DNA from 4 places in the Saliniradius amylolyticus genome. Region 1 is predicted to be linked to each of the others. Evidence: predicted binding sites of a transcription regulator. Region 1 holds the regulator's gene; each other region holds the start of a gene.
What was found. The regulator FliA, encoded in region 1, starts transcription of late flagellar genes. The targets are predictions, from matches to a motif close to CTAAAGNTNNNNNNNNNNNNGCCGATA.
Positions count from the first base shown of each region.

Region 2: a site for FliA is predicted at 6,352-6,378, ahead of HMF8227_RS05645 (flagellin N-terminal helical domain-containing protein). Genes of this name have one in related genera too.
Region 3: a site for FliA is predicted at 6,728-6,754, ahead of HMF8227_RS07870 (VC2046/SO_2500 family protein). Genes of this name have one in related genera too.
Region 4: a site for FliA is predicted at 1,182-1,208, ahead of HMF8227_RS05635 (flagellin N-terminal helical domain-containing protein). Genes of this name have one in related genera too.

Region 1 is NZ_CP029347.1:842,358-850,456, reverse strand. Features, by position in the region: gene HMF8227_RS04000 (ParA family protein) at 1-514, opposite strand, end outside; gene HMF8227_RS03995 (protein-glutamate methylesterase/protein-glutamine glutaminase) at 566-1,681, opposite strand; gene HMF8227_RS03990 (chemotaxis protein CheA) at 1,700-3,892, opposite strand; gene HMF8227_RS03985 (protein phosphatase CheZ) at 3,902-4,651, opposite strand; gene cheY (chemotaxis response regulator CheY) at 4,685-5,068, opposite strand; gene HMF8227_RS03975 (RNA polymerase sigma factor FliA) at 5,117-5,842, opposite strand; gene HMF8227_RS03970 (MinD/ParA family protein) at 5,839-6,711, opposite strand; gene flhF (flagellar biosynthesis GTPase FlhF) at 6,708-8,057, opposite strand; gene flhA (flagellar biosynthesis protein FlhA) at 8,073-8,099, opposite strand, start outside.
Region 2 is NZ_CP029347.1:1,193,094-1,201,192, reverse strand. Features, by position in the region: gene HMF8227_RS05675 (motility associated factor glycosyltransferase family protein) at 1-1,266, opposite strand, end outside; gene HMF8227_RS05670 (hypothetical protein) at 1,266-1,565, opposite strand; gene fliS (flagellar export chaperone FliS) at 1,558-1,989, opposite strand; gene fliD (flagellar filament capping protein FliD) at 2,021-3,445, opposite strand; gene HMF8227_RS05655 (flagellar protein FlaG) at 3,471-3,908, opposite strand; gene HMF8227_RS05650 (flagellin N-terminal helical domain-containing protein) at 3,984-4,976, opposite strand; gene HMF8227_RS05645 (flagellin N-terminal helical domain-containing protein) at 5,253-6,248, opposite strand; gene HMF8227_RS05640 (flagellin N-terminal helical domain-containing protein) at 6,506-7,498, opposite strand.
Region 3 is NZ_CP029347.1:1,674,662-1,682,760, reverse strand. Features, by position in the region: gene HMF8227_RS07900 (LytR/AlgR family response regulator transcription factor) at 1-759, shown strand, start outside; gene HMF8227_RS07895 (6-phosphofructokinase) at 765-1,772, opposite strand; gene HMF8227_RS07890 (DUF6279 family lipoprotein) at 1,851-2,708, shown strand; gene lhgO (L-2-hydroxyglutarate oxidase) at 2,713-3,924, shown strand; gene HMF8227_RS07880 (glutathione S-transferase family protein) at 4,016-4,975, shown strand; gene HMF8227_RS07875 (response regulator) at 4,972-6,633, opposite strand; gene HMF8227_RS07870 (VC2046/SO_2500 family protein) at 6,782-7,270, shown strand; gene HMF8227_RS07865 (YchJ family protein) at 7,288-7,758, opposite strand; gene HMF8227_RS07860 (hypothetical protein) at 7,787-8,099, opposite strand, start outside.
Region 4 is NZ_CP029347.1:1,184,762-1,192,860, reverse strand. Features, by position in the region: gene HMF8227_RS05635 (flagellin N-terminal helical domain-containing protein) at 83-1,078, opposite strand; gene xthA (exodeoxyribonuclease III) at 1,321-2,127, shown strand; gene HMF8227_RS05625 (energy-coupling factor ABC transporter permease) at 2,127-2,780, shown strand; gene HMF8227_RS05620 (hypothetical protein) at 2,887-4,221, shown strand; gene ggt (gamma-glutamyltransferase) at 4,337-6,025, opposite strand; gene HMF8227_RS05610 (enoyl-CoA hydratase) at 6,086-6,841, opposite strand; gene rrtA (rhombosortase) at 6,967-7,560, shown strand; gene HMF8227_RS05600 (carbohydrate binding family 9 domain-containing protein) at 7,682-8,099, shown strand, end outside.

The DNA.
Region 1 (8,099 bases):
TGATCTCCAGAGTTCGCATCATACGATCCAAGCCCTTCAGAGCCAGATACTCAGTTTGCACGGGCACCAGGATTTGTTCACATGCTGCCAACGCATTGACCATCAATACCCCTAGCACCGGTGGACAGTCAATCAGTACATAGTCAAATTCGCTTTCTACCAGATGCAGTGCTTTTTTCAACAGCAAGCCCATACCGCTTTGCGTACCCATGCTGCGATCCAGGGTCGCCAGTGCCATGGTCGCCGGTAATAAAAACAGAGAATCCAGTTTCGTCGGGCAAAGGGCATCCAGCACAGTGTCAGACGACAGGTTACTTCCGGCGGTAAACACATCATAGACGCTGCCGGACAGTTCTTCCGAATCTACCCCAAAGTAATAACTCAGCGAGGCGTGCGGGTCGGTATCCACCAACATGACACGATAGCCTTTCTGCGCCAATAAGGCGCCGAGGGTGACCGTAGTGGTAGTCTTGCCCACTCCACCTTTCTGATTGGCCACCGTCCAAATCTTCATAGCCAATTTCTCTCGGCAGACTTGCCATCAATGGCAATACGGGCCTGCATATCAGCCAGACACCTTCATTTCAGCCAACACGTGCTCCACCACCTGGTCGATGGGTAAGTCTTTGGACGACAGTCCGGCACTCGCGACTGCCTGCGGCATGCCATAGACCACAGAAGTCTTCTCATCCTGAGCCCAGATAGTGGCACCTTTTTGCTTCAAGGAACGGCAACCTTCCCGTCCATCGGCCCCCATACCAGTCAGCACAATCGCCAATACATCGCCACCAAAAATACGTCCGAGCGACGCAAAGCTGAGATCCACACTTGGCTTATAGGTCACCCCACTGATGGTGGCTTCCTGAATGATCTTGATAGAACACTGCTGAGGGTTGCCTTCCATTAACATCTGAGTGCCGCCGGGAGCAAGATAGGCATGGCCAGGCTTGAGTACATCGCCCTGAGCGGCTTCTTTGACTCGGATCTTACACAGCCCATCCAGGCGCTCGGCAAAGGCCTTGGTAAAAGTACCGGGCATATGCTGAACCAATAACACCGGATAAGGGAAGTTCGCGGGCAGATTACTCAAAATTTGTTGTAGTGCCACAGGACCACCGGTTGAGGCCCCAATGGCAAGAACCTTATAAGACTTGCCTGACGCCCGTAAGGGCTGGCGCCGCTGCGACTCCCCGGAAGGGGTGGGTCGAGTCGTGTCAGGCCGAGCGGTTGGTGTCAGGGGGCGCTGCCGTAAACTGGCTCGGGGCCGGGAAGGCATAAAATGGCGCTTGCGCGCCAGACTCTTTACCTTCTGTCGCAAAAGAGTCACTGCCTCTTTGCGATCCTGAGCGATATCTTCGAATTTCTTCGGCAGAAAATCCAGCGCACCAGCATCAAGGGCGTCAAGAGTAGCCTGAGCGCCCTCGTGCGTCAGTGAAGAAAACATAATGATCGGGCGCGGCGACTGAGCCATGATCTTACCCACGGCGGTAATGCCATCCATGATCGGCATTTCCACGTCCATGGTGATGACATCCGGATCCAACTGCTCGGTAAGAGTCAGCGCCTCCTTCCCATTTCTGGCCTGTCCTACAACCTCCAATCCTGGTTCCTGATCCAAGATTTCCGCTACTCGACGCCGGAAAAACGTTGAATCATCCACCACCAGAACTTTATACGCCATTCCAACTACTGCCTTGTGTTATCGGGATTTTTTACCGTAATGCTTAACCAGACTGGGGATGTCAACGATCAGCGCAATGCCACCATCGCTGGTGATAGTCGCGCCGGCCATACCCGGCGTGCCTTGTAACAACTTATCCAAGGGTTTAATGACCACTTCTTCCTGACCGATGAGACTGTCCACCACAAAGCCAAACTGTTGAGTGCCTTGCTGCACCACCACTACATGGCCTTTGCTGCGGTCAATAGGTTCGGGGCTCGGATTACGCACCAACCATTCCCGTAGGTAGAACAAGGGAATGGCTTTGTTACGCACAATCATGGTCAGCTGACCATCCACTGTATTGGTGCGGCTCTCATCCACATTAATGATCTCGCTGACGGCACCCAACGGCAGAGCAAAGGTCTGTTCGCCAATCACCACCATCAAGGTTGGCAGGATGGCCAGCGTCAGTGGCACTTTGATGTCCAGACGAGTGCCCACATTCTTTTCAGAGTCGATGTGGATGGTACCATTTAACTGGTTGATCTTGGTTTTGACCACATCCATGCCCACGCCGCGACCGGAGATATCGGAAATTTCGGTCTTGGTGGAAAAGCCGGGGGCAAAGATCAGGTTAAAGGCCTCGGTATCCGACAGACGCGCCGCCGAATCCGGATCCAGAACACCACGATTGATGGCGATTTCTTTAAGTTTCTCCGGATCCATACCTTTACCATCGTCTTGAATGGTCAAAAGGATATGGTCGCCTTCCTGTGACGCGGCAAGCTTGACATTACCCATGCGCGGTTTACCAACGTCTTCCCGCTCGTCAGGCATCTCAATGCCATGATCAACCGAGTTACGCACCAAGTGCACCAAGGGGTCAGCCAGAGCTTCCACCAGATTCTTATCCAGATCCGTCTCTTCCCCTTCCAAACTAAGGGTAATCTCTTTCTTCAGGCTGCGTGCCAGGTCCCGAACCACTCGAGGAAAACGACCGAAGACTTTCTTGATCGGCTGCATCCGGGTCTTCATCACCGCGCCTTGCAAGTCGCCAGTCACCACATCCAGGTTGGAAATGGCCTTGGTCATGTTCTCATCGGTCACATTATTGCCCAGCGTCAGCAAACGATTACGGACCAATACCAGCTCGCCAACCATATTCATAATTTCATCCAGACGCTTCGTGTCCACACGAACGGTTGTTTCCGCCGGCGGAGCAGCGGCGGCTTTACGCTCTGGTTTCTTGTCATTGGTCGCCGGTTTCTTCACTGCCGGTGTGGGCTTCGGCGCAGGAGCAGGCTTGGGAGAGCCAGACTCGGATTTGGGAGACGGACTCGGCGCCGGAGAGGGAGAGGGGCTGGGTGCTGCCGACTTGTCCTCATCAGCACCAGGGCCTTTACCCTTACCATGCAGCTGATCTAGCAGAGCCTCAAACTCGTCTTCGTCAATCTCTTCATCACCCTCACCAGAAGATGTTGCCGCAGCTTCTTTAGTGGATTTCTTGTCAGGTTCTTCACCCGCCTTGAACTTACCCTCTCCATGGAGTTCATCCAGTAAGGCTTCAAATTCTTCATCGGTAATATCCTCATCACCGTCTTCACCTTTTTTCTCTCCGGATGGAGCCGCTGAAGCTGCCTCTTTTTCAGCCTTGGAGGGACCGCTGCCCGGACCGTGCAACTCATCCAGCAGCGCTTCGAATTCATCTTCGGTGATCTCATCAATGCTGTCACCCTCTCCTGCCTGTTCAGCGTTTTCAGAGGGTGTCGGCGCTTCCGGCTCAGGGTCGGGCTCGGGCTCTGCTGGCGCAGATTCGGCGGCCGCCTTTTCATCTTCCGATTCCGGTTTGCTAAGGCGATGCAGGGTGTCCAGCAATTCAGGAGAAGCGGGCTCCAAATCCTCTCTGGCTTTAACCCGCTCAAACATATCGTTGACAGTATCCAAGGACTCCAGGATTACATCCATTAAATCGGATGTCACCTGACGCTGACCGTTACGCAAGATGTCAAAGACGTTCTCTGCGCCGTGACAAATATCCACCAACTCAGTTAACGAGAGAAATCCAGCGCCGCCCTTAACGGTATGGAAGCTGCGGAAAATGGCATTCAGCAGATCTTGATCATCTGGGTTGTTCTCCAGATCCACTAACTGCTCCTGAAGCTGGTCGAGTATCTCGCCCGCTTCGATCAGAAAGTCCTGTAGTATTTCCTCGTCAACATCGTAAGCCATTTCAGCCCCCTAAAATCCTAAGCTCGACAGCAAATCGTCCACATCATCCTGACCGGTCACAACATCGTCGCGATTCTCGGCATCGATGATGGGGCCTTCAGCCTCTCTGGCTTTATCGGAATCAGACTCAGATTTATTAGCTTTTTCATTGACTTCCGGTTCACCAAATACAGTCAACATGTGAACCAGACTGTCTTCCACCTCTTTAACGAGGTCGATGACTTTACGAATCACCTGCCCAGTTAGATCTTGATAACCTTGAGCCATTAACACTTCGGTCATTAATTCGGTCAACTTAGCCGTGTCATTGTTCGACTGCTCCAGCAAGGCGTCCACCTTATGGCACAGCGCTTTAAACTCTCCCAGCTCAATGTCACGGCTCATCAGACGCTTCCACTCGGGCAGTATCTCACCGATATTCGCATTCAACTGCTCCACCATGGGCATACTCTTTTCTACCGCGTCCATGGTGGTATTAGCAGCCTGCTCCGTGGTTTCGATCACATAGTTTAGTCGGGTCTTGGCGTCGGGAATGTCTTCATTGGCCAGGTTGGCAATGCGGGCATCCAATTGAAAGTTATTCAATGAATCGTGCAGCTGGCGGGTCAGTTTGCCCACTTCGGCAAACAGCTCGGTGGAGTCCCGCAAGCTGATGGATTCCAACAGCGCGTTAGCTCCCTCATTATCGCCTTGCTCAAGCAATTGCACCAATTCCCTGGCTTCTTCCAGGGAGATGGGGGTATTGGATTTATCTGTCATCGGGCGTTCCTTATTCGGGTAGGAGGCGCCGGATTAACCCAGGCGTTCGAAAATTTTGTCGAGCTTTTCTTTCAATGTGGCTGCAGTGAACGGCTTAACGACATAACCGTTGACTCCGGCCTGGGCCGCCGCCACGATTTGCTCTTTCTTGGCTTCCGCGGTCACCATCAATACGGGAAGGTGCTTTAGATTATCATCGGAACGAATGGCCCGTAACAGGTCGATACCTTGCATGCCCGGCATATTCCAGTCGGTCACGACAAAGTCGAAATCTCCCTGCTGAAGCATTGGCAGTGCAGTGTTACCGTCGTCCGCTTCCTGGACATTGGTAAAGCCAAGATCTTTTAAAAGGTTTTTAATGATTCGTCTCATTGTTGAAAAGTCATCAACAACAAGAATTTTCATATTTTTATCCAAAACTGCCTCCGATGAGGATTGCACTGATTAGAATTAACATACTGCTTTCTAGGCGGCCTGCCAAGTTTGCATCCGAGTCCGCAAACGCAACATCGCCTGGCTATGAATCTGACTCACCCTGGATTCACTGACGTCAAGTACCTCGCCGATCTCTCGTAAGTTCAACTCTTCGTCATAATACAGGGACAATACTATGGCTTCCCGCTCCGGCAAAGTGGTAATCGCGTGGGCGAGCGCCTTTTGAAACGCACCTTGTTCCAGATCACGATAAGGCGTGTCTGCCTGGCGAGACTCTTCGGTACTGAGCACATCTTCTGTTACTCCCAGGTCCTCAATACCGATCATCCGACCCGCATTCACTTCATTGAGCATCTGGTGGTAATCATCCACGCTGACCTGCATTTTCTCAGCCACTTCCAGATCGCGAGCGTCGCGACCGGTCTCTTTTTCCACCTCGGAAATAGCTTCGGCAATAGCGCGGCCATTCTTATGCACCGAACGCGGGGTCCAGTCACCTTTTCGAATCTCATCCAACATGGCACCGCGAATACGGATACCGGCAAAGGTTTCAAAGCTGGCTCCCTTGGAACCATCAAAGTTTTTGGCCGCCTCCAACAACCCGATCATCCCCGATTGGATCAAGTCATCAACCAGCACGCTGGCTGGCAGTCTTGCCATCAGGTGATGGGCGATGCGCTTCACCAAAGGCGCATGCTGTTCGATCAGTTGACGTTTATCGTCTTGTTGTTGATAAGCTGCCGCTTTACTGTTCACGCCTTATCTCTCTGCATTTGGGGGTCGTGATTTACCAACTGCTCCAGGAAAAACTCCAAATGTCCACCAGCCTGCTCCGGAACCGGCCAACGCAAAGCCTGTTTGGCCAGGTTGGTAATGGCGACAGATGCAGGCGAACCCGGGAAGGCATCCACAATAGGCTGCTGCTTGCGCACAGCCTTACGGATATTTTCATCGAAGGGCACCGTGGCCACCAGTTCCAAAGCGACATCCAAAAATCGATGGGTTACCTTGGACAACTTAGCAAACAACTCCTGCCCTTCGCGCAGGTTTTTAACCATATTGGCCACGACCTTGAATTTGAATACGCCATAATCGCGATTCAAAATTTTGATCAAAGCATAAGCGTCGGTCAGGGAGGTGGGCTCGTCGCAAACCACTACCATAATGTCCTGAGAGGCTCGGGAAAAGCTTAATACCATGTCGGAGATACCGGCGGCGGTATCCACAATCAGAACATCGATTTGGCTTTGCAATTCACTGAAGGCGCGAATCAAGCCAGCGTGCTCTGTGGGGCTGAGTTCGGTCATACTCTGGGTGCCGGAACTGGCTGGGGCAATCTTGATGCCATGAGGGCCCTCTACCAGAATCTCATCCAACAAGCACTCGCCGGACAACACATGAGACAGGTTCTTTTCGACTCTCAGCCCAAGCATAACGTCCACGTTAGCCAGTCCCAAGTCGGCGTCCAGCACCATAACGCGCTTGCCCTGCTTGGCCATGGCGATAGCCGTGTTCAGGGTGATATTGGTTTTACCCACACCCCCTTTTCCCCCTGTGACCGCAATCACTTTAATCTGCTTAGGCTGATTCATTCTTCGTAAGCTACTCGCCTGATCCTCAATCATATTGATACTGCTGAGTTCACCGCTCGTTGGGTTTTGGCCGCTCCGAGCGCAAATTGTTTATAGAGTCTGGCCGCGCATGAGATCAAATATTTTGCATCGGCCGCCTTAATGTCTTCCGGCACTCTCTGACCATCGGTCAAGTAACTTACCGGCAAGCGCTGCTCGATCGCGACACTGACAGCTTCCCCTAAACTGTAGCACTCGTCTAATTTTGACAGAATACAGCCTTTTAGCGGAATCTGTCCATAGGTGTCGAGGGTGTGCGTCATAACCTGACGCTGGGCATTGGCAGCCAGCACCAGATAATGATTGATACTAGCATAACTTGACTGGCTCAATGTATCTAACTGTTTGATTAGGCGAGCGTCTCTTTGCCCGAAACCAGCAGTATCTATAAGCACCAGGCCTTTATTACGGAACTGATACAACAAATCGGACAGTTCTTCGGACGTGGCGGCCTTTTTCACCTGGCAACCAATGATTTTGCCATAAGTCGCCAACTGTTCATAAGCTGCAATGCGATAGCTGTCGATCGTAATCAGTGCCACCTTGTCACCGCCATGACGACGCGCGTACTGGGCCGCCAGCTTGGCGATGGTAGTCGTTTTACCCGTCCCCGTGGGACCCACCAAGGCCACCACGCCGCCATTGCGTACAATATCGTTATTAGAGGTGTGGATTTTATTGGCCAGCAACTTCAGCAAAAACTTCCAGGCATCTCGCTCTTCGCAATTGGGCGGCGTGTACGACACCACTTCCTCAGCCAGAGATTCACTGATGCCCATCTGTTTGAGCCGCTCGATAAGATAATCGTGTAAGGGGCGCTCCTGCTGACGCTGCTGTTTCATCAGACCAGAGACCTGAAACTCTAAGACATTGCGCAGCGAGGCCAGCTCCTGACGAATGTCGTCCATTGAGCCCTGCTGTGCGGCCGGCTGAGCCTGAGAGGGGACAGGCTTGGGGTCAGCTACAGGTTGAGTCTGAGGACCGGGTTCGGAGGTGGTTTGGGGCTGACTGGGTATGGCACCTTGCTTCTCCAGTAGCGCTCGCAAGGAGTCCTGACCTTCATCACCGATAATCTCACTCAGGCTGGGCGAAGCCTTCGCCTGAGAAGACAGGGTGTCAGATTTCTGGCGCAGCGGAGTGACCGAACTCTGAGCTTTAGCTTGCGGCTGAGCTTGTGGCTGCACCGCGGACTTAGTCGGCTCTTTATCATAGGCTGCCACCACTTCGATGCCATCACCGACCTTCTTTTGCGACATGATTACCGCATCACCGCCCAGTTCTTCTTTCACCTGCGACAAAGCGTCGCGCATGTCCTTTCCATAAAAGCGTCTGATTTTCATGGCCTCTCCCCTCTATTACTGCCCGATGGCACTAACGATCTT
Region 2 (8,099 bases), 350 kb from region 1:
CTCTCTCAGATATTGCTGCTGAATAAAGACGGTCGCCGCTTCCGGTCCTTTAAGGCCTAATCCAGCCCACTCGTATTTATCCAACACGTCTGGATAAATGACATCCACAGCAAGCAGATTGGTCTTGGCAACGATATCTTCAGGCAGAGTGTCACAAACCACATCGTAAGTGATTTTCGGGCGCTCTACCAAGACATGGAAATCTGGCTGAATTCCCAGTTTTAGCAACGACTGAAACGCTGATCCCGCAGCCAGAATTATTGCTTCGTTGGCGTTTTCCTTAATAACAGACGCCGCTTGATCGAGTGACGGGCCATTACCAATAATAAACACAGGAATATCAGAAAGGACGCGACGGTTTACTCTGGTTCGTAGTAGAAAGTTAGCTGGCTTTTCAACATTACGAATGCCGTGCGCTAACCCTGTCAGCGCGTCGTTATAAAAACCGTAGCCAAACTGCACCTGATAAAAGTTGTTAAAGAATTCCTTGATCAACTTATTAACTTCGTCCACCGGCGTATGCTGGTAGCAAAAGCTACTGATCAGAGAAAACGCTCCAATTTTCTGATACGTCGTTCTCAGAACATTAAAAAATGTTTCATAGGGAATGCCAACCTGAATGAATAAACAGCCGGACTCAACATCGACCTTCTCCATCAAACTACACCAGTCTGTGCAATACAAGCTTGCATAGAAGGTTTCAAAGTCAGGTTCACAAAGGAAAATATAATCGAACTGATGCTGCTCAAAGAGTATCGGCAAGTGATACCCAAGCCCAATTCCGAAGACAATACACGTCGGATAGTGCTCAGGTAATTTATCTAACTTAGGTTCATTTTTATGATCAAATTGATTTATCGCCTCAGCTAACTTGCACATATATCGCATATGCAAGCGTTCATCTGTCTTGGTGGCCTCATCCGGCTTACCGTACAAGGAAGACCGACCGAATACTGGGTTGGCGACGTTTCGTTCAACTTGTCTTCTTGACTGGGCTATCGGTTCTTCAGAATAAATGGGAACAGACTGGCCTTTGGGAATATAGTTGCCTTCCCCGGTAGGAGTCACAAAGACCCGAAAGTCATCGCTCGGAGTGTAGCTGCAAATGGACTCATAAATTTCAGGGAAGAAACGCTTGAAGGCAAGTAAGTTATTATCGAATCGCCGCTGAGATTCCTGTTCAAAGGCTCGTTGTTGCTCTTGTTGAGCCTTAGCTTTATCAAGCCTCTTTTCCAGCTCAGCCAACTCTTTTTTTAGTTCATCCATCAATCTTTCCGATAGTGCTTACCTTTATTAAGAGCACTATTCTTATTAAAAGGGGCCAGAATATCAACAAGACGCGCGGCTTCTTTCTCTAAGTTTTCGGTGTTGTCTCGGAGACGAAGCGCCAACTCGTTCAGGTAAGCGCGATCATGTTCAGACAGAGAAGCTAGGTATTCGGTGGAAAGGCTACGTAAAGAACTATCCAGCTGGCGAAATTCCACCAACGCGTTCGAGAAATCCTTATTTTCAAGATACTCCTCAAAGCGTTGGCGTTGCTGTTTTATTTGGTCAATATCAACCACCGGACGCCACTGCCCGTTGCTCCATCTGTTGGAACGCTTGCTCACGGCTTTCTTTCGGAATCTGATCCCAGGCGTCTTTAATTCCTGAGAAAAGCTCGATTACTTCATCAATAGCTGCAGTGTCATTATTGACGGATGCATCCAATAAACGCTCTGACATATAGGCGTACAGAGAAGCCAAATTCTCTGACATTTCTCCGCCCACCTCCATGTTAAGACTTAAACGCAAAGAGTCTATGATGCTCGTGGCTTTCGACAAGAACCGGCTCTTATTCTCGAGATCCTTCTGCTCAATATTAATCTTGGCAATCTTCATAGACTCAAGAGCACCATTCATTAGCATTTGAGTAATCTCATAAGGATCTGCACCGGCGAGCCGTGTTTTTAATGCCTCTTTCTGATAGTGCTTAACCTTCGTATTCATAACCATACCTCTTAATACTCTGTTCTATTAACTAATTCTTATTGGATGTAAAGCCCGGAAGAGAGGCCAGTTGTCCCATAAGATAGTCACCGGAACTGCGCATACTCGCAATCAACGTATCCAAAGAGGCGTACTTGTCTCTAAGGCTGGATTCTAACTGCTGCATTTGATACCGATGGTCGAGTCTATCGTCAGTGAGATCATCCAGTTCTTCATTCAGGTAATCTTGTCTGTCTTTGAGAACCCCACCTGTCTCAACATAAGTAGACAAAATATTATTAAAGGTCTCTGATATACCACCAGGATTAGTAAACAATTTACCAACATCCGCAAAGTTATTGTCTAAAGCTTCGCTTAAGCTAGTAATGACATTGGATGTATCCAGCTTCATGCTTTCATTCAGCTCGAGACCTGCATCAAACATTGTTTTAAAATCACCGGCACCAGACACCTCTGTTGACAATGCGCCAATCAATTGGTCTTTGATTGAGCGAATAGTTGCATCACCAAAAAGCGGTGAATTTACAGAAGATGATTGCTGGTTGAGCATATCTATGGTGTTGTTGAACGCCTTAACAAAGTCGTTCACTTTCTTGGTTACACCCTCTTTATCGTAATCAACTGTCGCTTTGGCCACTTCACCAGATACACTTTCCCGTTTAGCGGTAATCGTTAAGTCCTGGACCGCATCTGTAAAGGTATTGGTGGCATTTGTAATCTGGATACCATCTACTTCGATAATGGCATCCTGAGCTTGATCTTCGGCGGCAATTGCTAGGCCCCCTGCACCCCCGCCGTTTGCAACCGTAGAAAGTCTGTCAAGCTCAGCATTGTCGTTAGTGATAGTTAAATCATTACCCGCACCGGTTTCGTTAGACTCGATCACCAACAAGCTTTCAGAACCAGTATTTACAATATTGGCAGACACACCGAAATTGGTATCGGAGTTATTTATCGCTTGTCTTATGTCTTCCAAAGTGGCGTTGGCATCGATGGCAACATCGAATGACTTGCCTCCTGCGGCAAACGATAAAGTACTGGCAGAAGTAGTAATAACTTCGTCAGCAGATGAGAAAGTATTGGCCGGATTCGATGTGTCAGTTACCGCGCGACTGCCTTGGGCAATCTGTACAACACCAATGTCAAAGTTGCCGGGTGTCGCGGTTTCTGCTGCTTTAACATCAACCAAGTCACCTAAAGTATCTGCATTATCTGGTTGCCTGGTAGTAGCAACTCGTTGATTGAATTTGTCCGCACTAAGCAAGTCCTCAACCGTTTCTTGCAACTTGGACATGACCGACTTAATGGCACCAATGCCTGTCAACTGCACGTTTAGCTCAGACTCGCGCTGGGCAAACTTTTGCAGTTTAGGCTGATTCTTCGCCTGTAGTGTGGCAGAAATGATCGACTCTAGGTCAAGCCCGGAACCAACTCCTGCATTGGTAATTGTCGGCATAGTACCTCCGTAATTGGCCTACTGCTTACGACTTTTCATCGAACAGTATACCAGAACCTCTATTTAGATTATCGGCGATCTCACTCAGAGCTTGAGCAATTTCTCTCAATTCTTTTGGCGGTATTTCTCTTATCACCTCACCGCTATCTTTATCAACAACCTTGACCACGGGCGGGTCGTTGGCGTCATCGAATTCAAATACGAGACTGGTGGATTTGAGCGGGAATTGCTCATTCAACGAAGTTAATTGTTCAATAACAGACTCTTTATCATCTGAGGACGACGACGCTGACTGCTCTGAAGGCACGGGTTCGCTATCGCGGCGCTGAGATTTACTGGCCGTCTCTTGCGTACCTTGGGACACCTCAAGTACTGTTCGCTTTTCTGCTCCATCACCTGAATACGCTCCCTCTCCAATCTTAGGTGAATAGCTGACAAAATCCGGAATATTGCTGACTGACATATATCCTCCTACCACTTGGCTTAAGAGGAGGTACCGAAGCCGGTACCTCTCTCAATATTAGAGGCACTACCTGTTTTAGCCAAGTAGACTCAGTGCCAACTGAGGGCGCTGATTTGCCTGAGCCAAGATACTTTGAGAAGCCTGCTGCAGAATCTGATTCTGCGTCAGCTTCGCTGTTTCAGCGGCAAAGTCTGCATCTTTGATACGAGATTTCGCTGCCGACAAGTTCTCAGAAATGTTGGCCTGGTTATTAATCGTAGACTGGAAACGGTTCTGAACCGCACCCAACTCAGCACGCTTCTTATCCACCACCGCAATCAATGAATCCATACTCGCAAGTGTTAACTGAGCATTAACCTGAGTAGACACAGAAATGGTGGTTGCGGCGAGACTGGCTGCACTAAAGGCAATATCAGCCAAGGCCATCGTGGTGTCTAACGCCGAGAAAGCTGAGACACCATTGGCACCGACCACGTCTGTCAAAGCGTTACCGGTAACGGCACTGGCTATATCCGCAATACCCGACAAGGTAAAGCCGCCGTTGGCCGTCAGGCTGTTTGCACCATTGGCTGTATTACCGACATCTTTCATGCTAAAGCCGATGGTTTGGACCGCGTCTGCACCAACCTGGAAGCTCGCTTCGTAGCTACCATCCAGCAGATTTTGACCACCGAACGTCGTATCTTGAGCAATACGGTTAACTTCTTCCATGAGTGAGCGAATTTCTTCCTGTATCGCTAAGCGGTCTTCATCAGTATTTGAACCATTGGCCGCCTGAGAGGCCAGGGTACGCACACGCTGGAAAGAGTTTGTAATCTCTTCCATTGCCCCTTCAGCTGTCTGAGCCAAAGAAATACCGTCATTCGCGTTACGGTTACCTTGGTTTAGTCCATTTACTTGGCCTTCTAAACGGTTTGAAATTTGAAGACCAGCCGCATCGTCTGATGCACTGTTAATACGAAAACCTGATGACAGGCGCTCAAATGCCTGATCAAGCGAATTACCAGATTTCATCAACTGACGCTGAGCATTCAACGAGCTGACATTGGTGTTTACATACAATGGCATAATATAGCCTCCGCTTTTGTTTGTATTTGAGACGCTAGCCTACCCCTAAGCATTACGCCTCCAACTCTACAGAGCGACTTTAGATACAAGTCGTCTAAACTGTTTATCGACCCCATATCTTCAGGCTTTAATGTTTTTTTTAAAAATCTTAAAAAAAATAGTCAAGACCCTGTTTTATAACAACTTTTACTTCCCACTCTCATACAAAAAACTCCCACAGGGCGACCCTGCAGGAGTTTAATAATTCAACCAGTAGCGTTACTGGGATTGAAAAGCTTACCCTTGAAGCAGACTCAGTGCTGCCTGAGGGCGCTGATTGGCTTGCGCTAAAATGGTCTGTGAAGCCTGTTGCAGTATCTGATTCTTAGTCAGCTTCGCGGTTTCTTCCGCAAAGTCCGCATCTTTGATTCGCGACTTCGCTTCACTCAGGTTCTCTGAAATATTGGCCTGGTTATTAATCGTGGACTGGAAACGGTTCTGAACCGCACCCAACTCAGCACGCTTCTTATCCACCACTGCAATCAATGAGTCCATACTCGCCAGGGTTAACTGCGCATTGACCTGGGAGGATACCGATATCGTGGTCGCGGCAAGATTCGCTGCACTGAACGCCAAATCCGCTAACGCCAGCGTCGTATCCAGTGCCGAAAAGGCCGACACGCCATTCGCACCAATGACATCCGTTAGCGCATTGCCCGACACCGCACTGGCTATACCCGCTATACCTGACAGGGTAAAACCTCCATTGGCCGTTAAACTGTTCGCACCATTGGCGGTATTTCCCACTTCTTTCATGCTAAAGCCAATGGTTTGCACCGCATCTGCACCAACCTGGAAACTCGCTGAGTAACTGCCGTCCAACAGGTTCTGACCACCAAAGGTCGTATCCGACGCGATTCGATTGACTTCATCCATCAATGCCCGAATCTCTTCCTGGATCGCAATCCGGTCTTCATCCGTGTTCGAGCCGTTCGCTGCCTGGGAGGCCAATGTACGAACACGCTGGAACATGCTGGTCATTTCGTTCATGGCACCTTCGGCTGTCTGCGCCAAAGAGATGCCGTCGTTGGCATTTCGGTTGCCCTGGTTCAGACCCATAATCTGCGATTGCAGACGGTCGGTAATCTGAAGACCCGCCGCGTCATCCGACGCACTGTTAATTCTGAAGCCCGATGACAAACGCTCAAACGCCTGGTCCAGACCGTTGCCCGAACTCATCAGTTGGCGCTGGGCATTTAATGAGCTAACATTAGTGTTTACAAATAATGGCATGACTATTCTCCTCAATCTCTCTTGGAAAAGACGGTTGGGCTCTCACCCCCAACCTTATCTCTCTTCTTCTTCTGTCCGGTCTCTCACCCCCGGACAATTCCTTTAACGGCAGACAAAAAAATTACTTAAGAAGTTTTTTCGTACATTTATCAATTAACCATTAGCTTGAGCCCACCATAAGCTTCCTCATTGAGTAAAATAAAAAAAGCCCGCTTTAAAAGCGGGCTTTTTAGAGAGAGATTGAGAGATTTGAGAGATTATCCCAACAGACTCAATGCAGCTTGAGGACGCTGGTTGGCCTGAGCCAAAATAGTCTGAGAAGCCTGCTGCAGAATCTGATTCTGCGTCAGCTTCGCTGTTTCAGCGGCAAAGTCTGCATCTTTGATACGAGATTTCGCTGCCGACAAGTTCTCAGAAATGTTGGCCTGGTTATTAATCGTAGACTGGAAACGGTTCTGAACCGCACCCAACTCAGCACGCTTCTTATCCACCACCGCAATCAATGAATCCATACTCGCAAGTGTTAACTGAGCATTAACCTGTGAGGAAACAGAAATTGTAGTCGCAGCAAGGCTAGCGGCACTAAAGGCAATATCAGCCAAGGCCAACGTGGTGTCTAATGCCGAGAAGGCTGAAACACCATTGGCACCAACAACGTCCGTCAAAGCGTTACCGGTAACGGCACTGGCAATACCGCCAATACCCGACAGGGTAAAGCCGCCGTTAGCCGTCAGGCTGTTTGCACCATTCGCGGTATTTCCCACTTCTTTCATGCTGAAGCCGATGGTTTGGACCGCGTCTGCACCAACCTGGAAGCTCGCTTCATAGCTACCATCCAGCAGATTCTGACCACCAAAAGTGGTATCTGATGCTATACGGTTCACCTCTGTCATCAATGAACGAATTTCTTCCTGGATCGCTAAGCGATCTTCATCGGTGTTTGAACCGTTGGCAGCTTGAGAAGCCAGAGTACGCACACGCTGAAACATGTTAGTGACTTCGTTCATCGCACCTTCGGCGGTTTGAGCCAAGGAAATACCATCATTAGCATTCCGGTTGCCTTGGTTCAGACCTTGAATCTGAGACTCCAGACGATCTGAAATTTGAAGACCAGCCGCATCATCAGCTGCGCTGTTAATACGGAAGCCTGATGACAAGCGTTCAAACGCCTGGTCCAGATTATTGCCTGAAGTCATCAGCTGACGCTGAGCATTCAACGAGCTGACATTTGTATTTACATATAAGGCCATAGTTACACCCTCAATCTATGTGTTAATTCGATAAGCCGTCATACAGGTTGTAGTTCGACTTACCTAGGTTATCGGGCGGCAACTTGCTTCCTTTAGGATTTTTTTTGCCACCCCAAAGAAAAGGGAAATAAACCACATATATAACAACCAATTACATGAAACAGGGAGGAAATAAAAAGAAAAGAAAAGACTGGCGCAACATGAACTACTGGAATGCAATAACTCACAGATAACTTATCACTCTTACACCAGAAAACCCTATAAAAGCTAAATTTATCAACAGAATATAAAACTTAAAACCAATAGGTTACAAATAAAAACATCGACTAATGAAAGCCTTAACAAAAAAAATAAAAAAAACATAGATAAGCATAAGAAAACAGAAGCCAATACAGCAACCACTTGCCACTACTGGACACCTGCTACGCTACAAATTGGTATACGGACCAACACAGCCGATAAGCTATGTACTTCGCAAAAGGTGTATCATAAAAAACTCCATCTGCCCTCTAACACTCTCTTCAGCCTTTGCAATAATGCTGCGAAAGAAAAACCTTATTAGACTTGTAGATTATATCGGCGGCAACCGGAGACAATTTAG
Region 3 (8,099 bases), 830 kb from region 1:
GCAGTCAGGCTGAGCGACTTTGATGACATTGAGCTGGTGGCGGAGTGTCAGAATGGTCATCAGGCGATTGAAGCGATTCATAAATATCGTCCGGATCTGATGTTTTTAGATATTCAGATGCCGGGACTCAATGGGTTTCAGGTACTGCAGTCACTACAATCCGTTCAGGGCAAGCTGCCACTGGTGGTGTTTGTCACCGCCTACGACTCCTACGCCATTAAGGCATTTGAGGTGCACGCGCTGGATTATCTGCTAAAGCCCATCGAAGAAGGGCGGTTGCAGGCCGCGGTCGATAAGGTGCGTCAGCGGATGAGCGAACTGGGTGAGAGTCATCATACTCAGCGCCTAGCCGAGTTAGTAGCGGAGATGACGGGCGATGATTGCGAAGCTATTCTGCATCGGCTGGCGGAAGGTGAACCACTTAATCCGTACCCTGAGATCCTCGCCATTAAGGATGGCAGTGAGACGACCCGGGTGCCGGTCAAGCAGGTGCAATGGGTTGATGCTGCCGGCGACTACATGTGTGTGCATACCACCGATGGCACCCATATTATGCGAAAGACCATGAAAGAGTTGGAGCAGGAGTTGGACCCACGTACCTTTGTACGGGTCCATCGCTCGGCTATTGTGAATATCCGCTACGTGTCAAAACTGGTGAGTCATGTCAGTGGCGAATACCATCTGGTGCTTAGCAATGGCACGGAATTAAAAGTTTCCCGCAGCCATCGCGATCGCGTAAAGAGCCTGATTGGTCGTTAAGCCAGCTAAGCCTCGGTAGACAGCAGATCAAACATCTCAGTTTGAATGCGCACCAGATAGGGATCCAATGGCTTTCGTTGACTCCAGGTTTGTGCCAGGGGCACTTCGCAAACTTTGGCATTTTGTTCGCCCAGCATAATGCCACTTTTACCTGCCAATGCGGCCTCGACGGCATAGGCTCCCAGCTTGGAAGCTAACATACGATCCAGACTCACCGGTGAGCCGCCTCGCTGAACATGGCCCAGAATAACCGGGCGGCACTCAATGCCGGTGCGCCGGTTGAGATCTTCGGCCAGTGCATTGGCGCCGCCCGGCCAAAGATTCTCTGACACGATAACGATATAACTGCATTTACCACGAATTTTCTGCGCCTTTTGGATATGGCGGGTGAGGGCGTCAATGTCGATTTGTTCCTGTTCGCACAGTTCGGGTAACAGCACCTGTTCGGCGCCAGAGCCTACTGCGGCACTTAGGCCAATAAAGCCGGCATGACGGCCCATCACTTCAATCAGAAAAATCCGTTCAAAGGCATCGGCGGTGTCCCGTACCCGATCAATATTCTCCAGTGCAGTATCAATAGCCGTGTAGTAGCCGATAGTGGCGTCGGTTCCAAAAACGTCATTGTCGATGGTCCCCGGCAGGCCGATAACCTGACCGTCCCAGAAATGGCTTAAGTGTTCCGCACCACGGAAGGAACCATCGCCACCAATCACGATTAAGGCATCCACCCCAGCCTGCTGAAGATTGTCGGCCGCCTGCTGCGCCCCCGCTTCGGTCTTGAAGGGTTCGCAGCGGGCGCTTTTTAACAGGGTGCCTCCGCGTTGAATGATGTTATACACATCGCCTGGTGTTAGAGGCTGGTACTCTTGTTCCATCAGGCCGATATAGCCGTGCTGGTAACCTAATACGTTGAGGTTGTAATGGTGGCCGGCCAGCACCACGGCCCGAATAGCGGCGTTCATACCGGGGGCGTCCCCGCCCGAGGTGAGCACGGCGATGGTTTTAATGCCCATAGCAACTCCTGGAGTAAACAAAATGAAGCTTTGCTTCGTTTAGGTTACATTAACGGGGTTAACAAGGGAAAACAGACGATGACATTCAAGCGATTATTTGTGGCGGCGGCGATGGTTCTGACCCTCGCTGGTTGTTCAACCACTTTTGTCTATAACAACCTGGATTGGTTGGTGCACTGGTATCTTGACGACTATGTGGATCTGGACCGGCAGCAGAAGCGTGAATTTGACCAGAAGATGAGTCAATGGTTGGACTGGCACCAACAGCAGGAGTTGCCTCAGTACCGGGCTCAGTTAAAGCAGCTGCGTGAGCAGCTAAACCAGGGTGCAATGACCGAACCACAGTGGCTGGAGCATTTTGAGCAGGCCAGGGGGCATTGGGAGCGACTAAGAGATACCCTGGTGCCCGACTTGGTGCCTCTGGCCAGAACATTATCCGATAAACAGATAGCGTCAATTTTTAAAGAATTAGAGGGCAATGATCGCGAACGTCGGGAAGAACGGGCGGAACAGCTGGAAGGACTCAATCAGCAGGAAATCTTTGAAGTTCGTTACCAGGAAGTGGTTGAGGATTTAGAGCGTTGGGTCGGTGAGTTGCATGATGCTCAGATTGAACCGGTAAAAGTTTATCAGAGCCGTTATCGCTCCACCTTTGAACCCTGGATGGCTTACCGCCAGCGCTGGCGTGATGCGGTAAAAAAACTATTAATAGAACACCGTTCAGAGCCAGACTTTAAGCGTCGCTTTGTAGAGGTGATGACTCGGGTCGAGCAATTTCAGGGCGATGAACTGCCTCGGCTAAGAGAGGTCAATCGTCAACACTATGCCCATCTTCTGGCTCAGTTGCTGCCAGGTCTCGATGACAAACAACGCAGCCATCTGAACCGGGAGTTATCTGAGCTGATTGGCGATATCAACAGCATGCATGAGGAATAAGCGGGTGAAGCGGTCTTATGACCTGACTATTATCGGCGGCGGTATCATAGGTACGGCTCTGGCCTGGCGTCTGAGTCAGCGTTACCCCCGAAAACGTGTAGTATTGTTGGAGAAAGAATCTGAGGTGGCGCTGCATCAGACCGGGCGTAACTCCGGTGTTATTCATGCCGGAGTCTATTATCCGCCTGACAGCTTAAAGGCACGGTATTGTCGTCAGGGGCTGAAGGAAGTTATCGCGTTTTGTCGTCAGCAACAGATTCCTTACGCTCAGCCCGGTAAATTGATCGTCGCCACCAGCGAGCAAGAAGTTCAGCGCCTTGAAAAGCTGTGGTTTCGTTGTCAGGACAATGGCTTGCAGCCGCAGTGGGTGGACGCCTATGAACTTCACCGAATGGAAGCGAACATTAGCGGAAAAGCCGCGATAAGAGTCAAAGATACCGGTATTGTGGATTACGCCCGTGTCGCCCGGCGAATGCTGGAACTGGCGCAGAAAAACGGTGTTGAGGTCCGTTTTTCCGCTCAGGTGCAGGGACTGGATGAAGGAAGCCAGGGTGTCACTGTAAAAACGAATGAAGAGGTCATCCAGACGGAACGGCTGGTGAATTGTGCCGGACTGATGACCGACCGCCTGGCGCGTATGATGGGGCTCGAACCGGATTTTCAGATAATTCCTTTTCGCGGAGAATACTTTCGGTTGCCGAAGCGTCTGAACCAGATCTGTCGGCACCTGATCTATCCGGTGCCGGATCCCTCACTGCCTTTCCTTGGGGTACATCTGACCCGAATGATCGACGGTTCGGTCACGGTGGGGCCTAATGCGGTATTGGCCGCCGGACGAGAAGCTTACCAGTGGCGGCGATTTAGCGGCACGGATTGCATGCAAATGGCCACGTTTGGAGGCTTTTGGCGTTTGATGGGGCGTTACTGGCAAAGTGGTCTTGAAGAGATGAAAAACTCGCTTTGGACATCAGGCTATTTACAACAAGTCCGTAAATACTGCCCGCAAATTCAACGGCGGGACTTGCAACCATACCCCAGCGGTATCCGGGCTCAGGCAGTCAATGCTAAAGGCGAGATGCTGCATGATTTTCACTTTTTGCAGACGGAGCGCAGCCTGCATGTTGGTAACGCGCCGTCACCGGCAGCCACCTCGTCCATTCCTATTGCCGATGCACTGATCCAAAAGCTTGTTGGTGACGGGGAGCAACATTTCTAATATATCGAAAATAAAGACCATGATATTGCAGTTTTGTTCTGTTTAGTAATGGACTTTAATTGAGGGAGTTAGTCATCACGAGGAGGTCCCCATGGGATTATTAGTTGAAGGGCGGTGGCAGGATAAGTGGTACGATACCGATAAGAACGGCGGCAAGTTTAAGCGCCAGGAGTCACAGTTTCGCCATACTGTCAGTGATAACGGTCCCTTCAGGCCGGAGTCAGACCGTTACCATTTGTTCTTGTCTTTGGCGTGTCCCTGGGCTCACCGAGCGTTGATTTTGAGAAAGCTGAAAGGTCTGGAAGCACATATCGATATCTCCATTGTTTCCCCCGACATGCTGGAGAACGGCTGGGAATTCAGTGATTACCCGGGGAGCACTGGCGATAAGCTTTATGGTTTGGATTACATGCATCAGCTGTATACCAAAGCCAAACCCGATTACACAGGACGAGTGACGGTACCCGTGCTTTGGGATAAAGCGAGGCAAACCATCGTTAACAATGAATCGTCCGAGATCGTGCGTATTTTTAATTCCGACTTCAATACTCTCACGGATAACAAGCTGGATTTTTACCCTGCCGAGCTGCAACCAGCCATCGACAAGGTCAACGATTGGGTGTATCACCGCATCAATAATGGCGTTTACAAAACCGGCTTCGCCACGACTCAGGAGGCTTATGAAGAGGCCTTTGGAGAATTATTTGAAGGGTTGGATTATGTGGAGCAGATACTGGCTGAGCAACGCTATCTGGTGAAGGGACAGCTAACAGAAGCCGACTGGCGGCTTTTTACCACCCTGGTGCGCTTCGATCCTGTGTATGTGGGCCACTTTAAATGCAACCGACAGCGGATCGCCGATTATCCAAATCTGTCCAACTACTTGAGAGAGTTGTATCAGCATCCCGGTATTGCAGAAACCGTCAATCTGGATCAGATCAAACGGCATTATTACTACAGCCACACGATGATCAATCCAACTCAAGTCATTCCTAAGGGGCCGGAGTTAGATTGGCAGCGTCCGCATAACCGGGCCGACAAGCCCATTTAACGTCGGCGTCGAATGTAGTCTTGCAGTGGGCCTTTGATACTGTCGAACTTGAGTTTGTATTGCTCGGTGAGCGGAACACTTTCCAGGGTGCGGAATAACTGACGACAGCGAGTGATCATCTGAGGCTCTGGTTTCTCCATCATTTCGAACAGCTTCATCATGCACTGCAACAGGTTGATGGTCACGCCGGTGTTCATAGGGGCGAGCTCCAGCGCCTTGGTAAAGCTTTCGTATGCGGCCTGGTATTGACCGCCTGCGTAGAAGGCGCGACCTTCCTTGCTAAATTTATTGTAGCTGGCCTGCGCCTGGGCTTGCTGGCGCTCGGTGCGGGTGACCAGAAACTGGGTACTGGGATCCTCTGTCAGTTCAGAGTCCTTTATCTGGGCCATTAACCAGTTGCCATGCTCGTATTCACCCAGAGAATAGGCCAGAGTCATCGACTCAGGAGCCAGGTGAATAGGGTAATCATCAAAACGGGTGTCAATGTCTTTCTGAGTTCGAGTGAGTGTCAGCTTGGCGTCCAGCAGTCTTCCATCGAGGACATTGATGCGAGCACCGATTAACTCCTCGAAAATCTCAAAGTCGAAGGCTTCCCGGGTGCGAGTTAACAACTCGTCGCGGCGGTTACGCTCAATGGCTACCATGGCTTCTTGCTGAAGCTTGTTGCGCTGGTTCTTATCATCGGCGTGCTCGGCCTCATCCAGTATACTGCGCACATAATTACACAGGTGGATGACGCTGCGGTGCACAGAGCGCTTGGTCTGACTTAAGATGGCCTGACAGCATTCTTTAGCCAGAGTCCAGTCACCAGCAGCCCGGGCAATTTCGCAGCCCAGAAACTGGCGTTTTAATGACAGCGGTGAGGTGTCGATGGCTTTACGAATATGCTCGATGGCTTGCTCAAAGTCTTCTCTGTTGGAATAGCATTGAGCCAGAATATCCAGTCCGTCGGCGGCAAAAAGACGTTTATTCAGAATGCCGCTGGCTGCATAAATGGCGTCGTTGAGTTTGCCTTGGTTCATATAAGTACGGGCCAGGGCCACGCTCACCCAGGGCAGCGGGGTCGCCTGGCTCTTTTCCAGTGACTTGAGGATAGACAGGGCCTGCTCATTTTGATTCAGTAACCACAGTAGTTCCACCAGCAACATCAGGCAGTATTGCTTGTACTTTTGATTATGCTGAATAAATTCACGGCACAAATCGGCGGCAGCCTGATAATTTTTTTCTGAAATCTGCTTATAGATAGGCAGCAGCGTCTGACGCTTCTGATAGGCTTTACTCAGACGGCTGTTTATCTGTGCCTGAGAAAAAGGCTTGATAATAAAGTCATCGGGGCGTTTTTCCATACTGCCCAGCACCACAGGCCGCTCGCTGTCGGCACTGACCATGATAAACAGGGTGCTGGGACTGATCAGCTTTCGTTCTCTGAGTTCCTCCAACAACTGAAAGCCGTTTTTCTTATCACTGCCCAAATGCAGATCGGCGATCACAATATCGAATTTTTCTTTGCGACAGGAAGAGACCGCCGTTTCACCATTGTTGGCGATCACCACGTTGGTGGCACCCAGGTTGTTCATGACTCCCCGCAGCATAATCAGGAAGGGACGTTGATCGTCCACGATCAGAATACGCTTGTTGTGGTAAGACAATGCCGCCATGCAGAGAGCCTATCTCCTTTAAACCAATTCGTTAATACTTCCCGACCAACGCATCATCTTTCAAAGCGGCAATGAAAGCAAGTCACCGATTTTGTTAAAGGTTTTAAACGCTCATACGATAAACAGGTAGGTGTGTTGGAGAAACGTCATGATTCCGATTATTGACAGTGATATTGAGTTTAGCGGCCAGTTAGGGCAAACCCTGCAACAGGGGCATGGCAGCGAATTCAATTTGATGCTGTCTATGTTGATGGAAGATTGGTTACACCGGCCAAGGATAGAGCCGAGTAGCGACACTCCCGCATCTGACTCTGTACTGGCAGAGTTATCAGTAGCCCCTCAGGCTGCGCTGAAAGCCGAACCAATACACTGGTCCATGGAGGAGAAAACGGGTGAACTGGTCCGCCAGAGCCAGTTAAGCTCGGCCAGGCTATGGTCGGCCATGCACCCTTGCCCGATGTCGCTGCACAATGATCCTAAGCATATCGATGATGAGGTGATGGGCAATATGTCCTACCCGGCTCAACAGCGGCTGAAAGGTCAGGTCGATTCTTCCGAGGTATCTCAGGATGCCACAGGCTTGTATGAGATATTGCAGGATCTCAAGCCTCATTCCGGACTGTCTCAGGCGGCCTAACAGGGTTCGGGTCAGTATTACCGTGCGTGGCAGCGTTTGTATTTAAGGCCGCTACCGCAAAAACAACTCTGGTTGCGTGGCCATTTGACAGGTCCGGAATCCGGGGCAATAACACCATCCCTATAGCGCCACTCACCGTGCTCTACCACAAAGTTGGAGGTTTCCCGTAATTGGCAGAGCTGACCTTGCTCCCGGTAGTACGCGCAAAACTGCACTTGTTCAGGATGGTTTTGTGAGGCCGAAGTGGTGGCCTCAATGCGCAGAGCCAGCCATTGACTGCTCGCAGCCGCTTCTTCCAGTGCCTCGGCGCTCAGGCCCGCTCTTTGGTCTGCACTGTAGGTCTTTAAAATATAATCATAATTCTGGCTGGCATAGGCGCTGTATCGGGAGCGCATCAATGCCTCGGCCGAAGGTGGAGAACACTGCCCCAGAATCAAAGGCTCGCAACAATCAGCGAAGCTTAGCCCAGAGCCGCAATAACACTGCATAATCAATCCGCATGGGTAACAAAGCGCCTTACCATGGACCATAAACCAGGGTGTTGTCCAGATCCGGGCGGCGCAAATTCACCAGTGTAACCTGATATTGTGCCGCTAAGGATTCCAGGCGTTCATAGTCCAGCCACTGCTTAGGTAAATCGTCGGTCAGAATCAGTCGGCATTGGCCGGCAGTGATGATCTTTTCCAGCCACTGTTGAGCATCTTCGGCTTCGGGACGACGAAGGTGCAGGCAATCGGGCTGTGCCAACTTAAGAGTATCCGATAATACAAAGGTCCAGCGTCTGTCGGTTGTGCCTTGTTGGTAAAGCTGAACCAGCCTGCCACCGTCG
Region 4 (8,099 bases), 340 kb from region 1:
CCACTTTTGCCCCCTTATCTCTACCCCTTCCTATGGTAAGGGGGCAATACCTTTCCCAGTAGCGTTACTGGGATTGAAAAGCTTACCCTTGAAGCAGACTCAGTGCTGCCTGAGGGCGCTGATTGGCTTGCGCTAAAATGGTCTGTGAAGCCTGTTGCAGTATCTGATTCTTAGTCAGCTTCGCGGTTTCTTCCGCAAAGTCCGCATCTTTGATTCGCGACTTCGCTTCACTCAGGTTCTCTGAAATATTGGCCTGGTTATTAATCGTGGACTGGAAACGGTTCTGAACCGCACCCAACTCAGCACGCTTCTTATCCACCACTGCAATCAATGAGTCCATACTCGCCAGGGTTAACTGCGCATTGACCTGGGAGGATACCGATATCGTGGTCGCGGCAAGATTCGCTGCACTGAACGCCAAATCCGCTAACGCCAGCGTCGTATCCAGTGCCGAAAAGGCCGACACGCCATTCGCACCAATGACATCCGTTAGCGCATTGCCCGACACCGCACTGGCTATACCCGCTATACCTGACAGGGTAAAACCTCCATTGGCCGTTAAACTGTTCGCACCATTGGCGGTATTTCCCACTTCTTTCATGCTAAAGCCAATGGTTTGCACCGCATCTGCACCAACCTGGAAACTCGCTGAGTAACTGCCGTCCAACAGGTTCTGACCACCAAAGGTCGTATCCGACGCGATTCGATTGACTTCATCCATCAATGCCCGAATCTCTTCCTGGATCGCAATCCGGTCTTCATCCGTGTTCGAGCCGTTCGCTGCCTGGGAGGCCAATGTACGAACACGCTGGAACATGCTGGTCATTTCGTTCATGGCACCTTCGGCTGTCTGCGCCAAAGAGATGCCGTCGTTGGCATTTCGGTTGCCCTGGTTCAGACCCATAATCTGCGATTGCAGACGGTCGGTAATCTGAAGACCCGCCGCGTCATCCGACGCACTGTTAATTCTGAAGCCCGATGACAAACGCTCAAACGCCTGGTCCAGACCGTTGCCCGAACTCATCAGTTGGCGCTGGGCATTTAATGAGCTAACATTAGTGTTTACAAATAATGGCATGACTATTCTCCTCAATCTCTCTTGGAAAAGACGGTTGGGCTCTCACCCCCAACCTTATCTCTCTTCTTCTTCTGTCCGGTCTCTCACCCCCGGACAATTCCTTTAACGGCAGACAAAAAAATTACTTAAGAAGTTTTTTTATCACCCGGCTGAAGCCTATCAGGGCAAGGGGTTCGGGGTTATCTTGCTCAAAGAGATTTGCTACCATTGCCGCCATTAACGCACTCGGAAAACCTCAACCTATGAAGTTTATTTCCTTTAACATCAATGGCATCCGCGCTCGACTACACCAGCTCCAGGCGCTGATAGACAAACATCAACCGGACGTGATCGGCTTACAGGAAACCAAGGTGCATGACGACCAATTCCCCCTTGCCGATGTACAGGCCATGGGGTATCAGGTGCATTATCATGGTCAGAAAGGCCACTACGGTGTGGCCTTGCTCAGCAAGCAAGAAGCGAGTGATGTTCGTTGTGGCTTTCCCGGTGATAGTGAAGAAGCACAACGACGGATGATTATGGCCACTTATAAAGACGAAAATGGACAACCGGTCCGCGTGCTGAACGGTTACTTCCCTCAGGGTGAAAATCAGGAACATGAAACCAAATTTCCCGCTAAGCGTCGTTTCTACGCCGACTTGAATAACTATCTGCGCGAGTATCACCGTAACGACGAGCAGTTGATCGTGATGGGCGATTTGAATATTTCTCATCAGGATCGGGACATTGGTATCGGTGAGCAGAATCGTAAACGCTGGCTACGGACCGGCAAATGCAGCTTTCTTCCGGAAGAGCGAGAGTGGCTGAACAACCTGTTAAGCTGGGGGCTGAAAGACAGCTTCCGCAGCCTGAACCCAGACGTCGACGATCAGTTCAGCTGGTTTGACTATCGCTCAAAGGGCTTTAACGACAACCGCGGGCTGCGCATCGACCTGATCCTGGCGACCACGCCTCTGCACGACAAACTCGCCGACGCCGGCATTGATTACGAGCTAAGGGGCATTGAAAAGCCATCTGACCACGCGCCGATCTGGGCTGATTATTCTTAATGTGGGGATTAACACCACTTCAGATCGCTGCTTGGGCCGCCTTAATTGTTTTTGTGTTGCTCGGCCTGCGCCACCAGTCGCCCAGTGAATTACTGGGCGATAGGCGCTCACAACACCTGGTATTCGGCTCAGCCGCCTGTGTGTTTTTCCTTTGGCTATTTCGTACCGGCATCTACGACGGCCTGAATGTGCACTTTTTGTGGCTAACTGCACTGACATTAGCCCTAGGCTACCGCCGAGCTATTATAAGTGGGATATTAGCGCTTCTCGGGGTTACTTTGATAGGTTATGAAAGCTGGCCCATGCTGGGTATCAACGCCACCTTAGGGGTAATCATTCCCATCAGCCTGAGCTATATCATCTACAACGTGGTATTTCACAAATTACCGCGTAATGTGTTTATTTATATATTCCTGTGCGCCTTTGTCCCCGGTGCACTGATGATCGCGTTAAAAATGACCCTACTGGGTGGCTACTACCTTTTAGAGGGCATTCACAGCTGGCCGGTGATCCAGGATAACTACCTGATTCTTATTCCTTTACTGTTATTCCCCGAAGCCATGCTCAACGGCATGACGATGACGCTGATGATCATTTATAAGCCCTCTTGGGCCTACACTTTTTACGATAAGTTTTATCTGTTCCATAAATAAACGAGTACTGGCCCTCGCGAAGTCTGTCGTCGTTCCACAAACAGTGGAATATAATATTCTCCAGGGATACTATGTCTGTAATACCCCCGATTAAAAGGAAACTACAATGACCAGACCCCTGGCCCTTTCCAGTCTCGCGCTCTTGATATTAACCGCCTGTGGTGACGTCACTCCCACAGCGACCGAACAAAGCAGCAACGATAAAGCCAAGAACGCTCAACAGCGCGTGCATCAGAAACTCGAACAAGATCCTTTTTATAAACAGCAGATCACCTCTCAGCCACTGCTACCGGCAAATTTAAGTGAGCCCTATATCCAGTGCCCGCTTTCTTCATCTCAAAGCGGTGATTACAAATCCAGTGAACAGGTGGACTACAGCCAGCCAGGTTGGGAGCAGCGTATCGCCGCAGACTGGGACTACTTTGATAGCAGTGAGGAAGCAGGGAGAATTCTGGTTATCGACTTTCAACAGCGCGATCAAAGCCTGGCGTATCGCTATCTGGCCAACGCCAATACTCAGGATGATCTCTATGAGCCCTGGAGCACCTCCAAGATCATGGCTATTACAGGTGCTGTCAGCAAGGCCAGAGAGCACGGCGTAGGGGCACGCAGTCTGGCCGGCGGCGTTGTACCAGTGCCGGATCTTATCACCAGCATCAATAGCTATGCTCCTTTTGGCCAGGCTAACGGTAACTCCAACTCTATTGCCACCTACCTGGTCAATGCTGCCGGGCGCGATTACCTGACCTCACTGTTTCACGATAACTGGCTAAAGCTCAGTAACGATAACGTCAGCTTGCGCGGTGCCTATTACCGGGAAGTATTCAATCCGGGCGAAGATCTCTGGCTCGACCCCGAAACGGGCAAAACAGCGCCCATGCCAACACTGGAAAGTAACAGCGACGATCCTGGATATCGTGATTACCGGTGTGATGATTGCGGCCTGACCGGCAACAAACCCATGACCACTCTGGCTCAGGCTGAATGGCTTAAGCGCCTTGCGTCTCACCAACAGGATAAAGCTACCCGCCACCCCAATCTGACGGCCGAAGACGTGCAAACACTGTTTTATGGCACCGGTCACTCTGATGAGCAGCACCAGTATGGTGGGATGCTTCAGGGAATCTCACGAATGCTGACTCATGCCTTAGCCAAGGGCATTGATGCCGATACTCAGGACCCCAAGGCCACGTTGGATAAATCCACCGACGGGCAGTGGCGAATTTTCCAGAAAATCGGTTGGGGGCCAAGCGGCACCCGTGGCCGCTCAGAAGTAGTGATACTGGCGCAAGTCTGCTTGCCAGAATATCAGGGAGGTAAAGCCTTCACGCTAGCAGCTCAATCGTCGGTGGAAGGTAATGATGAGGCGTTGGTCAGCAATGCAGGTCAGAAACTGCAAAAGCTGATGACCCATTCGCTAGAGCAATATCTGAACAGGTAACCCTAAGATGATATTGGGGAGCTTCATCCGCTGACTCGCCGTAGCTTCATCTCTACTCCTCTGCGGCTTCCCTGCCGCAAAGGAGTAGAGATGACTCCCCAATAGCTTGCAATTACTACAGGCCCACAGCCACCCCTTCACGTCTGGGGTCAGCACCACCGATCAGCTTGCCATCCTTAAGCACTATGCCGTGCAGACCGCTGTTTAAGTCAATCACCTTAACCTTGTGTCCTCGCTGTTCAAACCAATCCTTGTGCTGTTCAACCGGCGTCCCCTTTTCAAGGGCCGTATAGTCATTACGGTTAGTGATCTTAGGTAGATTGATGGCCTCCTGAATATTGAGATCCCAGTCCAGCACCCCCACCATTGTCTGGGCCACATAATTAATGATTCGGCTGCCACCGGGCGACCCCACAACCATATAAAGTTCCCCATCTTCTCTAAATACCATGCTGGGTGCCATGGAGCTGCGTGGACGCTTGCCCGGCTCAATGCGGTTGGCCACGAATTGATCACCATATTGAGGCACAAAGGAAAAGTCTGTCATTTCGTTGTTCAGCAAAAAGCCTTCCACCATCAGCGAAGAGCCAAAAGCCATCTCAATCGTGGTGGTCATCGACACAGCATTACCTTGCGCATCCACAATCGAAACGTGACTGGTGTTGGGTAGATCATAAGCGTTGTCGGCCGCAAAGCTATTACCCATATAAGGCTTACCGTGGCGTGCAGTACCCATATCTTTTCGTTTATCCATCAGTCGGGAACGCCCTTTAAGATAAGAACTGCTGATAAGCCCCACATAGGGCATACCGGTGTGATCGCTGTCCGCCACATAGCGTTCTCTGTCGGCAAAGGCTAAACGCGACGCTTGGGTCAGAAGATGCAGGGCCTCAGGAGAGTTGGGCTTATATTGAGCCAACTCATAAGGCTCCAGCATCTTTAATATTTGCAGCACGGCGATCCCTCCAGACGAGGGCGGGGCCATACCGCAAATATCATACACCTTATATTGACCGCACACCGCGTTGCGTTCAGTAGCTTCATAAGCGGCGATATCCTCGGCGGTTAAAACTCCGGGATGGATAGACGCTTTTTGCACCTTTTCGGCAATTTTGTTCGCAATTTCACCATGATAGAAAGCATCCGCGCCTCCCTGAGCAATCTTGTTCAGGGTACTTGCCAGCGCAGGGTTTTTGAGGAGGTGCCCCGGCCGAACCGGCTTACCATCGGGATAGAAATAGTTCTTGGTCTCCGGAAACTGCTTCACTCCAGGGTGGATCTCCAACGCCACCAGCTTGGCGAGGCGGGGGGACACTTTAAAGCCCTGCTCGGCCTTAACCGCCGCCTCGTAAAACAAATCCTGCCAGGGCAACTTACCATGTTTGCTGTGCGCCAGCTCCAGCGCCCGCAGCACCCCTGGCACACCCACTGCCTTACCACCGACAATGGCATCTCGCCAGGCCATTGGTCTGCCGTCTTCTAAAAACATATCTGCGGAGGCCGCTGCCGGGGCCTTCTCACGTCCATCATAGGTGTAGAGTTTTTTCTTTTCGTTATCCCAATAAAGGATAAAGGCGCCGCCCCCGATACCAGAGGACTGAGGCTCAACCAACGTCAGCATGGCCTGAACCGCAATAGCCGCGTCCAGAGCCGTACCGCCCTTTTCAAGAATGTGCTTACCCGCCAGTGAGGCATGAGGATTGGCGGCACTGACCATATATTTCGATTTAACCACTGCCTGCTTTTCTATATAGCCGGTGGCCGCCTCGGGCTCACGATCCTCTCTGGGTGGCTCGCTGGCCATCCCTGAAGCGGTCAATAGGGCCAGCAAATAACAACTTAATTTACGCAAACTACATCTCTCCTATTGATAAATCTTCGGATCCGGGGTCCGCTTTTCCAGGAACGCTTGAAAAGCTTCCTTTGCGGCTGGGCTTTGAACCTGTTCCAGAAAAAAGTCCAGCTCCTCGTTCATATGCGCGGTGACCGCCTGTTGCTCATACTTCATCAGCTTCTTGGTCAACGCCAGCGCATACTTTGGCTTCGCTGCCAGTTTTAAAGCCGCCTGCCAGGCACTGGCTTCCAATTCAGTTTCGCTGATAACCGCATTCACCAGACCAAACTCCCGCGCCTCTTCGGCCCCAAAGGGTTCAGCCAGCATTAGCCATTCGGCGGCCTTACGATGGCCCACCAACTTAGGCAACAGGTAGCTGGAGGCATACTCCGGCACCAACGCCAGATCAACAAAAGGCAAAGAGAACTGGGCATTGTCGGCGCAATAGACCAGGTCACAGTGCAGCAGCAAGGTGGTGCCAATACCTATCGCCCGGCCCTGTACCTGAGCCACCACCGGCAGCGGACAGTTTTTTAACGCGTGCATGAAGCGCACCGTATCGCCTAAGTGCTCATTGCCGGCCTCGGCGAAAACTGAGATATCATTACCCGCGGTAAAGTCGGCGCCTTCCCCACGGATTAACACCGCCCGCAAGCTCTCATCTTCTTTGGCTTTTTCCAATGCATCCGCCATCGCCGCATACATAGGCAGAGTAATGGCATTTTTCTTCTCTGACCGTTTTAGGGTCAGCACTAACACAGCCTGTTTGTGATCGATGCTTATCATGCTCGACTCCGTCGCACGTAAAGACGCCCACTTTATCAGGCGCTTAGCAATTTCGCTATAAACATGGACTGGGCTGGTCGTTACTAACAAAAATGGCTACTATACCTGCAAAAAATCGTCGCCCTATGTCATTGCCTCTAAAACCTCATCAATACGCTGGCCCCTTATTCTTGGCTCTGCTTTGTCTGTTGCTGTTTGCTGCACCGGATACCCTTTATCAACAACTGATCTACGATCGAGTGTTAGTTCGAAGCCATGAGTGGTGGCGATTGCTTAGTGCCAACCTACTGCACACTAATATTAACCATTTGCTACTCAACCTAGCGGGAGTGGCTCTGCTTTGGGCACTGCATGGCGATTATTATCGCACCGGCGGGCTTCTGCTGCGGTTTATGCTATGCGCATTAGGCTGCACTTTGGGGCTTTTCTGGTTTGTCGAAAATATGCTGTGGTACGTAGGTCTGTCCGGAGCCTTGCACGGGCTCTTTGCCTGGGGCGCGGTGCAGGACATCCGCTATGGTCTTAAATCAGGCTGGCTGCTGCTCGCTGGTCTCATCGCAAAGCTGGCTTACGAACAGTGGTTTGGCGCCAGCGCCGATATTAGTCGCTGGATAAACGCCGCTGTCGCGACCGATGCGCATCTTTTTGGAGCTTTGGCGGGCTTTATGATCGTGTTAGCAGAATGGTGCTCACAAAAGATGTTACGTAGCCCCCAATAAATGCCGGTCAGCATTTAACGAAGAATCCGGTTGCTTGATCTCAACCTTATTGCTTTGTAAACCTATCTCCCCATACTGGCGACCAAGGCAATCTGACTAACAATTTTTGGACCTCTATTTCATGCGAACGAGACTTATCGCTGTATCACTATTAGCCAGTACCGCCTTCGCCGACGATGCCGCCATGGCGCCTTTTCAAATCCCCAACCTACCCGCCGATGTGACGATTGATGGGAAAATCGATGAGTCGATATGGCAACAAGCCGGTGTGCGTGAGCTCAGTTACGTTACCTGGCCAGACGAAAATGCCCCATCCCCTGTGAACACCACACTGCGCATTTTTGAAAGTGGTGACACGCTCTACCTGGCGTTTGATGCCAAAGATCCAAACCCCAATGATATCAGAGCCTTTTACAGTGACCGTGATAACATCTGGAGTGATGACGCTGTGGGCGTCAAGCTGGATACCTTTAACGACAGCCGCCTTGCCTATCAGTTTTTTGTGAATCCTTTTGGCGTACAAGGGGATGCCATCGAAA